3 regions of the Methylobacterium sp. J-092 genome follow, and region 3 is predicted to be linked to each of the others. Evidence: riboswitches for the same ligand, from Rfam matches in the RefSeq annotation. Region 3 holds a riboswitch; each other region holds the start of a gene.
What was found. A riboswitch is a leader RNA that binds a small molecule or an ion and turns the genes downstream of it on or off. The one in region 3 is predicted to bind cobalamin.
Positions count from the first base shown of each region.

Region 1: linked by a shared signal. The riboswitch ahead of MKK60_RS07480 (TonB-dependent receptor) and the one ahead of MKK60_RS13890 (TonB-dependent receptor) in region 3 are both predicted to bind cobalamin.
Region 2: linked by a shared signal. The riboswitch ahead of MKK60_RS04140 (CbtB-domain containing protein) and the one ahead of MKK60_RS13890 (TonB-dependent receptor) in region 3 are both predicted to bind cobalamin.

Region 1 covers NZ_JAKSXU010000070.1:23,062-27,122, reverse strand. The annotation lists gene MKK60_RS07480 (TonB-dependent receptor) at 1-2,060, opposite strand, end outside; cobalamin riboswitch at 2,396-2,604, opposite strand; gene MKK60_RS07475 (App1 family protein) at 2,689-3,924, opposite strand; gene MKK60_RS07470 (site-specific tyrosine recombinase XerD) at 3,986-4,061, opposite strand, start outside.
Region 2 covers NZ_JAKSXU010000053.1:23,719-27,779, forward strand. The annotation lists gene MKK60_RS04125 (cobyric acid synthase) at 1-409, opposite strand, end outside; gene cobO (cob(I)yrinic acid a,c-diamide adenosyltransferase) at 444-1,046, opposite strand; gene cobU (bifunctional adenosylcobinamide kinase/adenosylcobinamide-phosphate guanylyltransferase) at 1,043-1,570, opposite strand; cobalamin riboswitch at 1,638-1,919, shown strand; gene MKK60_RS04140 (CbtB-domain containing protein) at 1,956-2,132, shown strand; gene MKK60_RS04145 (CbtA family protein) at 2,155-2,904, shown strand; gene MKK60_RS04150 (DUF1636 family protein) at 2,897-3,265, shown strand; gene cobW (cobalamin biosynthesis protein CobW) at 3,284-4,061, shown strand, end outside.
Region 3 covers NZ_JAKSXU010000119.1:55,042-59,102, forward strand. The annotation lists gene MKK60_RS13880 (hypothetical protein) at 2-355, opposite strand; gene MKK60_RS13885 (DUF2778 domain-containing protein) at 717-1,871, shown strand; cobalamin riboswitch at 1,940-2,154, shown strand; gene MKK60_RS13890 (TonB-dependent receptor) at 2,273-4,061, shown strand, end outside.

The DNA of each region.
Region 1 (4,061 bases), on a different contig from region 3:
TTGAAGACGCGGAAGGACAGGCGCGAGGCCGGCGTGACCTGATGGTCGAGGCCGAGGTTGACCAGCCCGTAGGCCGGGCGTCGCGCGGTGTTGCCGAAATCGCTGAACACCTCGCCGACGTACTGGAACCCGACCCGTGCTTCCCAGGTCGGCGCGAAGGCGTAATTGAGCCAGAGGTTGGCGACCCGCTCGGGCACGTCGATCGGCCGGTTGCCGGCGTACGAAATCGTCGCGCCGTTCACGGCCTGGTCGAAGGAATCGTACTGCGCGTGCAGCAGGGCGAGGTTCGCGTCGACCCGCCAGAGCGGCGTGACCTGCAGCGAGAGCGCCGCCTCGACCCCGTAGGAGGATTGCCGGCCGACCTGCGTCGAGACGCTCGGCTGGCCCGGCACCGCCGAGATCAGGTTGTCCTTGACGATGCGGTAGCCGGCGAGCGTCCACTCGCCTCGGCCGTCCCAGAACACGCCCTTGGCGCCGAGCTCGACCTGCTCGCCGGTGGAGAGCTTGAAGCCGGCCAGCGATTGCGACAGCGTGATCAGGCTGTTCACCGGGTCCGTGGCGGTGGCGACCTGCGCATAGAGCGCGGTGTCCGGCGTCGGGTTGAACACCAGCCCGAAGCGGTAGCCGAGGCCCTGGAAGGACTTCTCGAACTGCGCGTTGCTCATCAGGTTCTCGCGCTGCAGGGTCGAGGCATCGAACCGGACGCCGGACAGGAACGAGAGCTGGTCGGTGAGGATCAGCCGGTCCTCGGCGAAGACCGAGGCCTGGTCGGTGCTTGTCGCGTAGGCCGGGCTGGCGCGGCCGTTCAGCGGGAACGAGCCCGGGTCGTAATCCGTCAGCGGGACGCTGATGACGAGGCCCGATCCGACGGTCGAGAAGTTATTGATGTGCCGGAAGTCGATGTGGTTCACGTCGAAGCCGGCCAGGAACTCGTTGCGGAAGCCGAACAGCGTGCCCTTGAACGCGGCGTCGAACCGGTTCCCGAGCTGTTCCTGCTGGTGGTAGATTTCGGTGTAGTCGCTCCGGTCGACCAATCGCGTCGATCGGTTGAAGCTGTAGGTCTCGACGTCGAGCCAGTGGCGCCTGCTCTGCAGCCGGTAGGCGGTGTTGCGCACCGTGATGTCGGCGGTGGGCGTCCACTCCGTCTTGAGCTGGGTCCAGTTGTCCGCCCAGGTGATCTTGGCGTCGCGGACGTTGTAGTTCTTGAACCGGATGAAATCCGGGATGCGCCCGTCGACCAGCGGCGTGCCCCAGTAGCGCGCCGGCTCCTGATAGCCGAGGTCGTGGCTCAGGGTGAAGGCGAGGTCGGGCGTGGCCTGGAGCAGGATCGCGCCCGAGACCGCGAGGTTGCGGAAGTCGCCGTCCGGGCTGATCCAGCCGCCGGCGCGGTTGCCGCTGACGTTGAGGCGATAGGCCACCGCGTCGCCGATCGGGCCGCCGGAATCGAGGGCGAGCCGCGCGATCCCGTCCGATCCGACGCCGGCCCGCACCACGTTGATGGGCGTGAAGGTCGGCTTCTTCGTCACCACGTTGATGACGCCGCCGATCGCCCCGTCGCCGTAGAGCACGGAGGCCGGCCCGCGCAGCACCTCGATGCGCTCGACGTTCCAGGTGTCGAACGGGAAGGTCACCGTGTTGGCGCCGACGAACAGCCGCGTGCCGTCGTAGAGCTGCTGGATCGAGTTCGGCCCCGAGAACCCGCGGCTGGTGAAGGCGCCGTTGCCGTTGCCCGGCGAGGCGATGGTGGTGATGCCGGTGGCGTTCTGCGTCACGGCGTCCGCGATCGTGTCCTGGCCGCGCAGCCGCGCGGTCTCGCCGGAGATGACGTCGACGCTGCCGGGGGTCTCCAGCGGCGTGAGGCCGAGGCGGCTCGCGCCGCGGTCGGGCGTGCGCAGGTTGAGGCCGACCGGCGCGGCGCGGCTCAAGCCGACGCCGTCGCCCGCGACCGTGAGGGTGTCGAGCACGACGCTCGCCGATTCGCCGGCGACCGGCTGCGCGCCGGCCTCTCGCGGCGGAGCGAGGATGACGAGCGCCGTGCCGGCGAGGAGCGGGCAGCGCATCGCGCGCCCGAGGGAACGAGCGGTTTGCAGAAGAACGAGCATGGATCGGATTCGGCTCTATCGGCGCGACGCGACGGCCTGCCCGACCCTCGATCTACATCGAATGTAACAATGTTACAATTAGGCGATCGGCCGAACGCGGCTCGGCCGCCGGCGCACGGATGCCGGGCGGCTTCCTGTGCGTCGTTCGGCGCGGGTCTCGCGGTGGGCAAGGGCATGGAAGGGACGTGCGGACGCGTGTGGTGGCACGTCACCGCGAACGAGGCCGCCCCGCATGCGCCGCGCGGGCCCATGCGTCTCGACACCCGTCGAGGCACCCCGCCCGACGCGTTTCGCGTGTGACCACGACTGACGGCAGGTCTCCTGGCTCGCGGGTCGCTGCCCCTCATCGTCTTCCCAGGCGCCGTGACCCAGTGACGTGTTGATGGAGGCTCGCCGCTTACAGTTGCGGGGGCAGCCGCGGCATCGGAAAGGCTCCTCGGAGCCTCGTCCTCACCGCGTTCCCTTTTGATCCCCGAGGGGAACCGTCCCCGCCAAGTGGCTTCCGCGGTCCCGAAGAGTCAACGGCCGGAATCACGCTCCTGTGAAGTGTGACCCGGCGGCGACAGCGACGGCGCGCACGGTGGCGCTAGGTCGAGACATGCGATCCGTCCTGCGCCGACGCCTCGACGACGACGCTCGGCGGCAAGGTTCCTCCGGCGCCGCCGAGGACGGAGCCGAGGTCGCCCGGCAGGGCGGTCTCCGCGGTCAGCTCCGCCGGCTCGCCGCCGGCCGCGTGCTCGTCCGCCACCAGGGCGACCGCGCCCGGTGCGATCAGGCCGAGGCTCGCCGCGTGCCGGGCGATGGCGGTGCTGTCGGCGGCGATGACGAGGTGGCTCCCGGCGGCCGCGACGACCTGCGCCAGCGCCTCGATCTCGCGGATGCGGTCGGCGTCCCGCGACACGTTGCGGATGTAGACCGCCTTCACCCGGCCGGGATGGTCGGCGACGATCCGGCCGTAGACCTCCGGATCGTGCTGCCCGCTGTCGCCGATCAGCACGAAGGGCAGGTCGCGATACAGCGACAGCATGTGGACGATCAGGGCGCGCTTGTGATCCTCCGCCCGGCGGGGGAGGGGGTGCTTCCACGACAGGCCCCATTCGCGCAGGAACAGGATCGGGCCCACCGGGATGCCGTGGATCGTGAAGAACTCCGACAGCATCTCGTACAGGCCCCACGGCGCGCGCGAGACGTAGAGCATCGGGTTGGCCTCGATGCCGTCCGGGCCGACGTAGAGGGCCCGGTAGAGCGCGGCGACGCCGGGGAAGGCGACGCGGTTCTCGGCATCCTCCACGAACAGCCGCCACAGCATCTTGGCCTTGTTGGCGACGCCCGTGCGCATCACCGTGTCGTCGATGTCGCTGACGACGACGCAGCCGGTGGCGCCCGGCGGCACGAACACCTGCCCCCGCGCCCGCACCGGCGGCTCCGCCTCGAGCGTGAGGTCGACGTCGTGCCAGCCATGGTCGCCCGCGGGCAACGCCTCCGGGCTGAGATGGACGCGGAAGTAGCCGTCGCGGTCGGTCTCGACCCGCGTCTGTGCGCCGCCGAAGCGGGCGGTGACGGCGGCATCCTTCAGCGCCCGCCGCGCGATCCGCCGGGCGATGTCCCGCAGCTGCGCGCGCAGGCTCTCGTCGCCCGGTGCCGTATCGGGGTGGGACTGGCGGAAGATGCGGCCGATCAGGAAGATCTCGTCGGCGGAGCCGTAGCCGCGATAGGGCTCGATGACGATGCCGCCGCGCCCCTGCGCCCGGCGGACCGGGCGGGCGACGAGCTTCAGCGCCCGGACCGCGCCCTTCCTCCAACGCCGCAAACGCACTCCCATCGCCGATCGCCCGCTTCCGTCGCCTGAGCCGGTCAACGCCGCACGCGTCGGATCGGAGCCCTCACGGCTGCACCTCCGGTGCGCCGTCGGGGCCGGTGGGCTCGTCCATCAGCGGATGCAGGTCGCGGACCATGCTC
Region 2 (4,061 bases), on a different contig from region 3:
GGTTGACCTCGGAAGCAGAGCCCGCACCCTCGACGAGAATCAGGTCGGCCTGCGTCCTCAGGCGGTCGAAGCTGTCGAGTACCGCCTCCAGCAGGCGCGGTTTCCACGCCTGGTAGTCGCGCGCCTTCACCGTCGCGACCATGCGGCCCTGCACCACCACCTGGGCGCCGACCTCGGTCTGGGGCTTGAGCAGCACCGGGTTCATGTGGATCGACGGCGCGACGCCGGCCGCCCGCGCCTGCAGCGCCTGCGCCCGCCCGATCTCGCCGCCATCCGCGGTGACGGCGGCGTTGTTCGACATGTTCTGCGGCTTGAACGGGCGCACCCGAAGCCCGCGTCGGGTAAAGGCGCGCGCGAGCCCGGCGACGATCAGCGACTTGCCGACGTCCGAGCCGGTGCCCTGGATCATTAGGCTTCGGGTCACGGCTGAAGGGACCATTCCATCAAAACTCGATCCCCTCCTGCGCCTTCACGCCCGCCGCGAAGTGGTGCTTCACGCTGCCCATCTCGGTGACGAGGTCGGCGGCCTCGATCAGCGCGGGCTTGGCGTTGCGGCCGGTGACGACGACGTGCAGGTCCGGGCGACGGCTTTTCAGGGTCGCCACCACCGCGTCGAGATCGAGGTAGTCGTAGCGCAGCGCGATGTTGAGCTCGTCGAGGATCAGGAGACGGAGGCTCGGGTCGGCCATCAGGTCGGTCGCCCGGTTCCAGGCGTTGAGGCAGGCGGCGATGTCGCGGGCCTTGTCCTGCGTCTCCCAGGTGAAGCCTTCGCCCATCGCGTGCCACGCGACCCGGTCGCCGAAGGTCCTCAGCGCATGCGCCTCGCCGGTGTCCCACGCGCCCTTGATGAACTGCACCACGCCGACCCTGTGGCCGCGCCCCAGCATGCGCAGCGCCAGGCCTAGCGCCGCCGTGGTCTTGCCCTTGCCGGGTCCGGTGTTGACGATGAGCAGGCCCTTCTCGATCGTCTTGGCCGCGACCTCGGCGTCCTGCACCGCCTTGCGCTTCTCCATCTTCTCGCGATGGCGTTCGGCGTCGTCGATCATGGCGTTCCCTGCGGTTTGATGACGAGCGGCAGCCCGGCGACCGTCAGGACGACGCGGTCGCACTCGGCCGCGAGGCTCTGGTGGAGGCGTCCGGCCGCATCGCGGAAGCGGCGGGCGAGCGCATTGTCGGGCACGATCCCGAGGCCGACCTCGTTCGACACGAGGACGAGCGGCCCGCGCGCTTCCCGGCAGGCACTGCGGAGCGCCGCCATCTCGGCGTCGAGGTCGGCATCGGCAAGCAGCAGGTTCGTCAGCCACAAGGTCAGGCAATCAACCAGCACCGGCCCCGGCGCCTCGGCGATCGCGGCGGCCAAAGCGTTCGGCACGTCCCGAGTGATCCAGTCGCCGGAGCGCCGCGCTCTGTGGAGGGCGATGCGCGCGCGCATCTCGTCGTCCCAGGCCTGTGCCGTGGCGAGGTAGAGCCACGGGCCCGGCACCGCCTCGATCAACCTCTCGGCGTAGGCGCTCTTGCCCGAGCGCGCACCGCCGAGCACGAGGGTCGTCCGAGGCGCGGCCTGCTGCATGGCTGGAACCCATGCCCCAACCCCTGTGCGCCCGTCAAAGCCTCCGTTGTGCGGGGAGACCGGACAGGCTATGGCTGGACGCGACGGTGCCCCGGAGACGGGGTGAAAAGGGAATGCGGTGAGGGGAAACCCGATGCCGCGGCTGCCCCCGCAACTGTAAGCGGCCAGGGTCCCCACGGCGATCCGGGCTTCGTTGAACCGACCTGTCCAAGATGGGACTGCGTTGCGGATCGAAGCCCGGATCGCCGTGGGAGCCCTCAGCTCCTGCCCTCGGCCACCGATGTTTCGGGAAGGCGGCAGGCGCTGCGATCCGCGAGCCAGGAGACCTGCCGTCCCCCGCGCTTTCTCGAACGCCGCCGGCGGGGCGGCCGGAGATGTTGTCGACATGACCACCCAGACCCTCACCCAGACCGGCACCCGCGCGAACGAGGGCTTCGTCGCCATCGTCGCCGCCGCCATGCTCGGCCTCGGGCTCGTGTTCCTCGCCGGCTTCTCGCCGGCCTCGGCGCTGCACAACGCGGCGCACGACTTCCGGCACACGCAGAACTTCCCCTGCCATTGACCGCCTGAACCCAGGCGTTCCCATGCTCATCCGGCTCCTGTCGGCGGCGCTCGCCGCCGGCTTCCTCGCGGCCGTCCTCGTGACGGGGCTCGAGCTCGCGCTCACCTCGCCGCTGATCATCGCCGCCGAGCGCTACGAGACCCAGGCCGCTCCCGGCGCCGCCGCCTCGGCGGCCCCGCTGGCCGGGCGCCTGCCGATCGTGCTCGCCCATGCCGGGCACGACCACGACACCAAGGCCGAGCCGGAATGGCAGCCGGCCGCCGGCCTGCCGCGCATGCTGTTCACCGGGCTCGCGACCCTCGTCGGCGGGATCGGCTACGCCCTGCTCCTCGGCGCGGTGATGCTGGCCACCGGCCGCGAGCCGTCGCCCGAGCGCGGGCTCGCCTTCGCGGTCGCCGGCTTCCTCGCCGTGGCGCTCGCGCCGGCTCTGGGCCTGCCGCCCGAGCTGCCCGGCAGCGAGGCGGCCCCGCTGGCCGCCCGCCAGGTCTGGTGGGTGATGACGGCGTCGGCCACCGCGATGGGGATCTATCTCATCGCGATCCGCCGGGTGCCGATCACCATCCTCGGCGGAATCGTGCTCATCGTCGCGCCGCATCTGGCCGGTGCGCCGGAGGTGGCGGCGACGCCGTCCGAGCTTCCCGCCGGCCTCGCCGCGCAGTTCGCCGCGCGCTCGCTCGCCATCGCCTTCGTGTTCTGGGCGGTGATCGGCTTGGCCTTCGGGCGCGCCTGGCAGACCTTCGGCCCGAAGGCCGCGGCAGGCGCCCGTGGCTGACACGATCCTCTACGTCTGCACCACCTGCCGGATGGAGAGCGATGCGCCGGACGGCCCGCGCGCGGGCGCCCGCCTCTTCGACGCGTTGCGTGCGCTTCCCGCCCCCGACGGCGTGACGATCGAAGCGGTCGAGTGCCTGTCGGTCTGCAAGCGGCCCTGCACCGTCGCCGTGGCGGCGGAGGATCGCTGGACCTACGTCTACGGCGACCTCGACCCGGCGGATTCCGCACGCATCATTCTCGACGGCGTCGGCCTCTACGCCGGCACGCCCGACGGGATCGTGCCGTGGAAGCAGAGGCCGCAGGAATTCCGCAAGGGCGTCGTCGCCCGCATCCCCCCGTTTCCGCCGCGCGCGGCCTGAGCCATCGGCGAGATCCCCATGAGCATCGTCCAGAAGATCCCCTGCACCATCGTCACCGGCTTCCTCGGGGCGGGCAAGACGACGCTGGTGCGCCACGTGGTCGAGAATGCCGGCGGGCGCCGGCTCGCGATCCTCGTCAACGAGTTCGGCGACATCGGCTTCGACAAGTCGTTCCTCGCCGCCTGCGGCATCGAGGGCTGCACCGAGGATTCGATCGTCGAGCTTCCCAACGGCTGCATCTGCTGCACCGTCGCGGACGACTTCGTGCCGGCGATGACGGCTCTTCTCGATCGCCCGAACCCGCCCGAGCAAATCCTGATCGAGACGTCCGGCCTCGCCCTGCCCAAGCCCCTGGTCCAGGCGTTCCAGTGGCCGGCGATCCGCTCGCGGGTGACGGTCGACGGCGTCGTCGCGGTCGTGGACGGGCCGGCGGTCGCGTCGGGCGCCTTCGCCGAGGACCCCGAGGCTCTGGCCAACCAGCGCGCCGCCGATACGGCGGTGGACCACGACAACCCGCTCGAGGAGGTGTTCGAGGACCAGCTCCTCTGCGCCGACCTCGTCGTGCTCAACAAGGCGGATCTTCTCGACGCCGCCGGCCTCGCGCAGGTGCGGGCCGAGGTGGAGCGCCAGCTTCCCCGCGCGGTGAAGGTGGTCGAGACAGCCCACGGCAAGATCGACCCGCGGGTGCTGCTCGGCCTCCAGGCCGCCGCCGAGGACGACCTCGACGCGCGCCCCTCGCATCACGGCGCGGGCGAGGATCACGACCACGACGACTTCGAGACCGTGGCGCTCCCGG
Region 3 (4,061 bases):
CTCAGTTGCGCAGCATCGCGATCCAGGACGAGACCGGGTCGACGACGTAGGCGGCGACCGAGGCCGCCCAGGCGCGGGCACGGGCCGGCAGCGAGCGGGCATCGCGTCCGGCCTCGACGTCGCGGGCGGCCATCAGCGCCGCGACGACGGCGTCCTCGCGCTCCTTGCATTCGTCGAGGGCGTTGCGCTGCGAGCCGGCGCGCCCCTGGGCCGGCGGCTGGTGCGCATAGGCTTCCCGCACGCAGTCGCGCCACGCCTGCTCCAGCGCCGCCGGGTCGGCCGCCCGCGGCGCCTGCGCAGCCGCGCAGGGCAGGGCGTTCAGGGACAGGAGGACAGCGAGGACGGGCATCCGCATGTGCGACGGTATCGCCGATTCGGGGCCGGCTCGGCAAGAACGAAGCGGCAACACGTTCGCGTGCCTGCGCATGCCCCCGCTTATCCCCGCGCCGCGCGGGTCGAGCGGGTCGAGCGAGACGCTGCCGATCATCGTCGCGCCGGCGCACGGGTCTCGCGGGTTTTCGCGCGCGATCCGCACGGGTCGGCCGGCGGCTTAGGGGCGGATTAACCAAACGCGCGCCCAATACGGATCAGTCGCAGTTCTCTCGATCCCCGCACGGCCGACCCCATCGGCCGGCCCGCCGCCCGCCGATCCGTCGCGGGCGAGGGCCGGACGCTGCGCGGCTGCGGGCACCGGGTCGCCTTCGAGTCGAGTCCGCATGCCTCATCACCCGCGCTCCTCCTGCGGCCTCACGCGTCCCGCCCGCCGCCGGCGGGCACGCCGCCACCCGATCCTTCGCAACACGCTCGCCGCCCTGCTCTGCCTCGTCACCCTCGAGGGCGTGCCGCCGGGCGGCGGGACCGAGCCGGTGCCGCAGGTCGCGAGGCTCCAGGCCCGCAGCACCGGGTCGACCGCCCTCGCCGCCCTGTTCGATCCCCGGCCGATGCTGGACCCGGAGGCCGGCGCGGACCGTCAGGGCGCGCCCCTCGGCGCCGCGCTCACCCCGCCGGAGCCGCGTTTCGCCCCGCCCATCGCGACGCTCGCGGCCGCCGAGCCGCGTTCGACGGAGGCCGCGCCCCCGGCGGAGACCGGCCGGCAGGCCCAGGTCGTGGAGCAGGTGCGGGCCCTGCGGGCAAGCCGGGTCTTACGGGACACGCAGGTCCTGCGGGTTACCCAGGTCCTGCGGGACACCGAGGTCGTGCGGCAGGCCCAGATCGTGCCGCTGCCGGTCGCCCGCCCGGCGGACCTGATCGCCGCCCCCGTGCCGCAGCGCCTCGCCCTGCGCCGCGCCCCGCGCCGGGTGCCCGAGGCGGTGCCGGCGCCCACCGCCGAGACGCCGTCGTTCTTCGAGGAGCTGTTCGCCGCGCGGAAGGACCCGGGCCCGGCTTTGGCCTACGCCGCCCTCGAGAGCCCCGGGCTGGAGCGGTCGCGCGGCCGCCTGTTCCCCAGCCCCGACGCGGGCGCCGGCACGGCGATCTACGACATCACCGCCCGCACCGTCCGCCTGCCGAACGGCGAGGTGCTGGAAGCCCATTCCGGCCTCGGCGCCAGCATGGACCATCCCGACTTCGTGCACCTGCGCATGCGCGGCTCGACCCCGCCGGGCACCTACGACCTCACCGAGCGCGAGGCTTTGTTCCACGGCGTGCGGGCGATCCGCCTCAACCCGGTGGGCGGCGCCGCCGCGATCCACGGCCGCGACGGGCTGCTGGCCCACACCTACATGCTCGGGCCGAGCGGCGCCTCGAACGGCTGCGTGTCCTTCCACAACTACGACCGCTTCCTGCAGGCGTTCCTGCGCGGCGAGATCCGCCGCCTCGTCGTGGTGACCGGCCGCGGCGACGGCCCGGCCCGCTTCGCCGCGAGCCGCTGACGCCGTCACCGATCGGCCACACCCGGCGACGGCGTCCGAAAGCCGGATTGACGGGCCGGCGCCGCCCGACGCAACCTGCACGCGACGGTTCCTCATCGAGGATCAAAAGGGAACGCGGTGAGGGGAGGGCCCGACGGGGCCTTGCCCGAAGCCGCGGCTGCCCCCGCAACTGTAAGCGGCGAGCCTTCCACCACTGGACGTCACTGGATGCGCCGCATCCGGGAAGACGGTGGCGGGCGATGACCCGCGAGCCAGGAGACCTGCCGTCAGTCGTGGTCACACGCGAAGCGCGTCGGGCGGGGTGTTCCGGCGGGTGTCGAAGCCCCCGGCCGTCCGATGGACGGAGCGGTGGATCGGCCTCGTTCGCGGTGACGTGCCACGTCCGCGTCGCCCGAGGTCCCGTGTCCGCGTCCCAGTCCCCGCCCGTCTTCCGAACGCCAACCCTGCTCGCTCTCGCCTGCGCCGCCGCCCTCTCGGGCCCGGCCGCGCTGGCGCGCCCCGCCGCCGGGGAGGCCGAGGCGAACCTCGCCGAGATCTCCGTGACGGCCGACGATCCCAGGCCCGCCGCCGGGGCTGCGGCGAGCGCCGGCTACGTCGGCGGCACCATCGGCGCCGGCGGGGCGCTTCGGACGGTGGATGCGGCGAGCGCCGGCATCGTTTCCGGCGCCGAGATCAACAGCCGCCCGATCACGCGGCCGGGCGAGGTGCTCGAATCCGTGCCCGGCCTGATCGTCACCCAGCATTCGGGGGAGGGCAAGGCCAACCAGTTCTTCCTGCGCGGCTTCAACCTCGACCACGGCACCGACATCGCGATCGAGGTCGACGGGATGCCGGTGAACATGCGCACGCACGCGCACGGCCAGGGCTACGCCGACATCAACTTCCTGATCCCCGAGCTCGTCGGCGCGGTGGCGTTCCACAAGGGGCCGTACTTCGTCCGCGACGGCGACTTCGCCTCGGCCGGCTCGGTACGGATCGACTACCTCGACACCGTCGCCAAGAACGTCGCGCTGACCTCGTTCGGCAGCTTCGGCTATGCGCGGGCGCTGACCATCGCCTCGGCCCCCCTCGGCCAGGGCAACCTGCTCGTGGCGGGCGAGGCGCAGGTCTACGACGGCCCGTGGGACGTGCCGGATGCGCTGCGCAAGGTGAACGGCGTGGTGCGCTACAGCCAGGGCACGGCGCTCGACGGGTTCTCGGTCACCGGCATGGCCTATGCCAGCCGCTGGACCGCGACCAACCAGATCGCGTCGCGCGCGGTGTCGGAGGGGATCATCGGCCGCTTCGGCACCCTGAACCCGACCGACGGCGGCGACAGCAGCCGGTTCTCGCTCTCGGGCCGCTGGAGCATGACCGACGACACCGGCGTCACGCGGGCCTCGGCCTACGTCATCCGCTCGCAGCTCAACCTGTTCAACGACTTCACCTACTTCCTCAACGATCCGGTCAACGGCGACCAGTTCCACCAGCTCGACCAGCGCATCCTCGGCGGCGGCGAGGTGAGCCACGTCTTCCAGGGCGACCTGTTCGGGCATCCGATGGAGAACGAGATCGGGGTGCAGACCCGCACCGACGCGATCCGCGTCGGGCTGTTCAACACCGCGAACCGCCAGTTCCGCACGGGCGTCCTCGACGACCGGGTGCTCGAGGCGAGCGGGGCGTTCTACGTCGACAACCGCGTGCGCTGGACCGACTGGCTGCGCACCAGCGTCGGCTTCCGGGCCGACGGCTATTACGGCGACGTGGTCTCCGACACGGCGGCCAATTCCGGCAAGGCACGGGACGGCATCGTCAACCCGAAGCTCGGGCTGGTGCTGGGGCCGTGGTTCGACACCGAGCTCTACGTGAACTACGGCGGCGGCTTCCACTCGAACGACGTGCGCGGCGTGACCGCGACGGTCGACCCGGCGAGCCCCCTCTTCAACATCGCGCGCTCGCCCTTCCTCGTGCCCTCGACCGGCTACGAGGTCGGCATCCGCAACCGCTCGATCGCCGGGCTGGAGACCGCATTGGCCCTGTTCCGCCTCGACTTCGCGTCGGAGAACCTGTTCCAGGGCGACACCGGCACGACGGAGCCGAGCCGGCCGAGCCGCCGCTTCGGCATCGAGTGGACCAACCGCTACGCGGTGACGCCGTGGCTGAGGCTGGAGGGGGACCTCACCGTCACCAATGCCCGCTTCTCCGACGTCG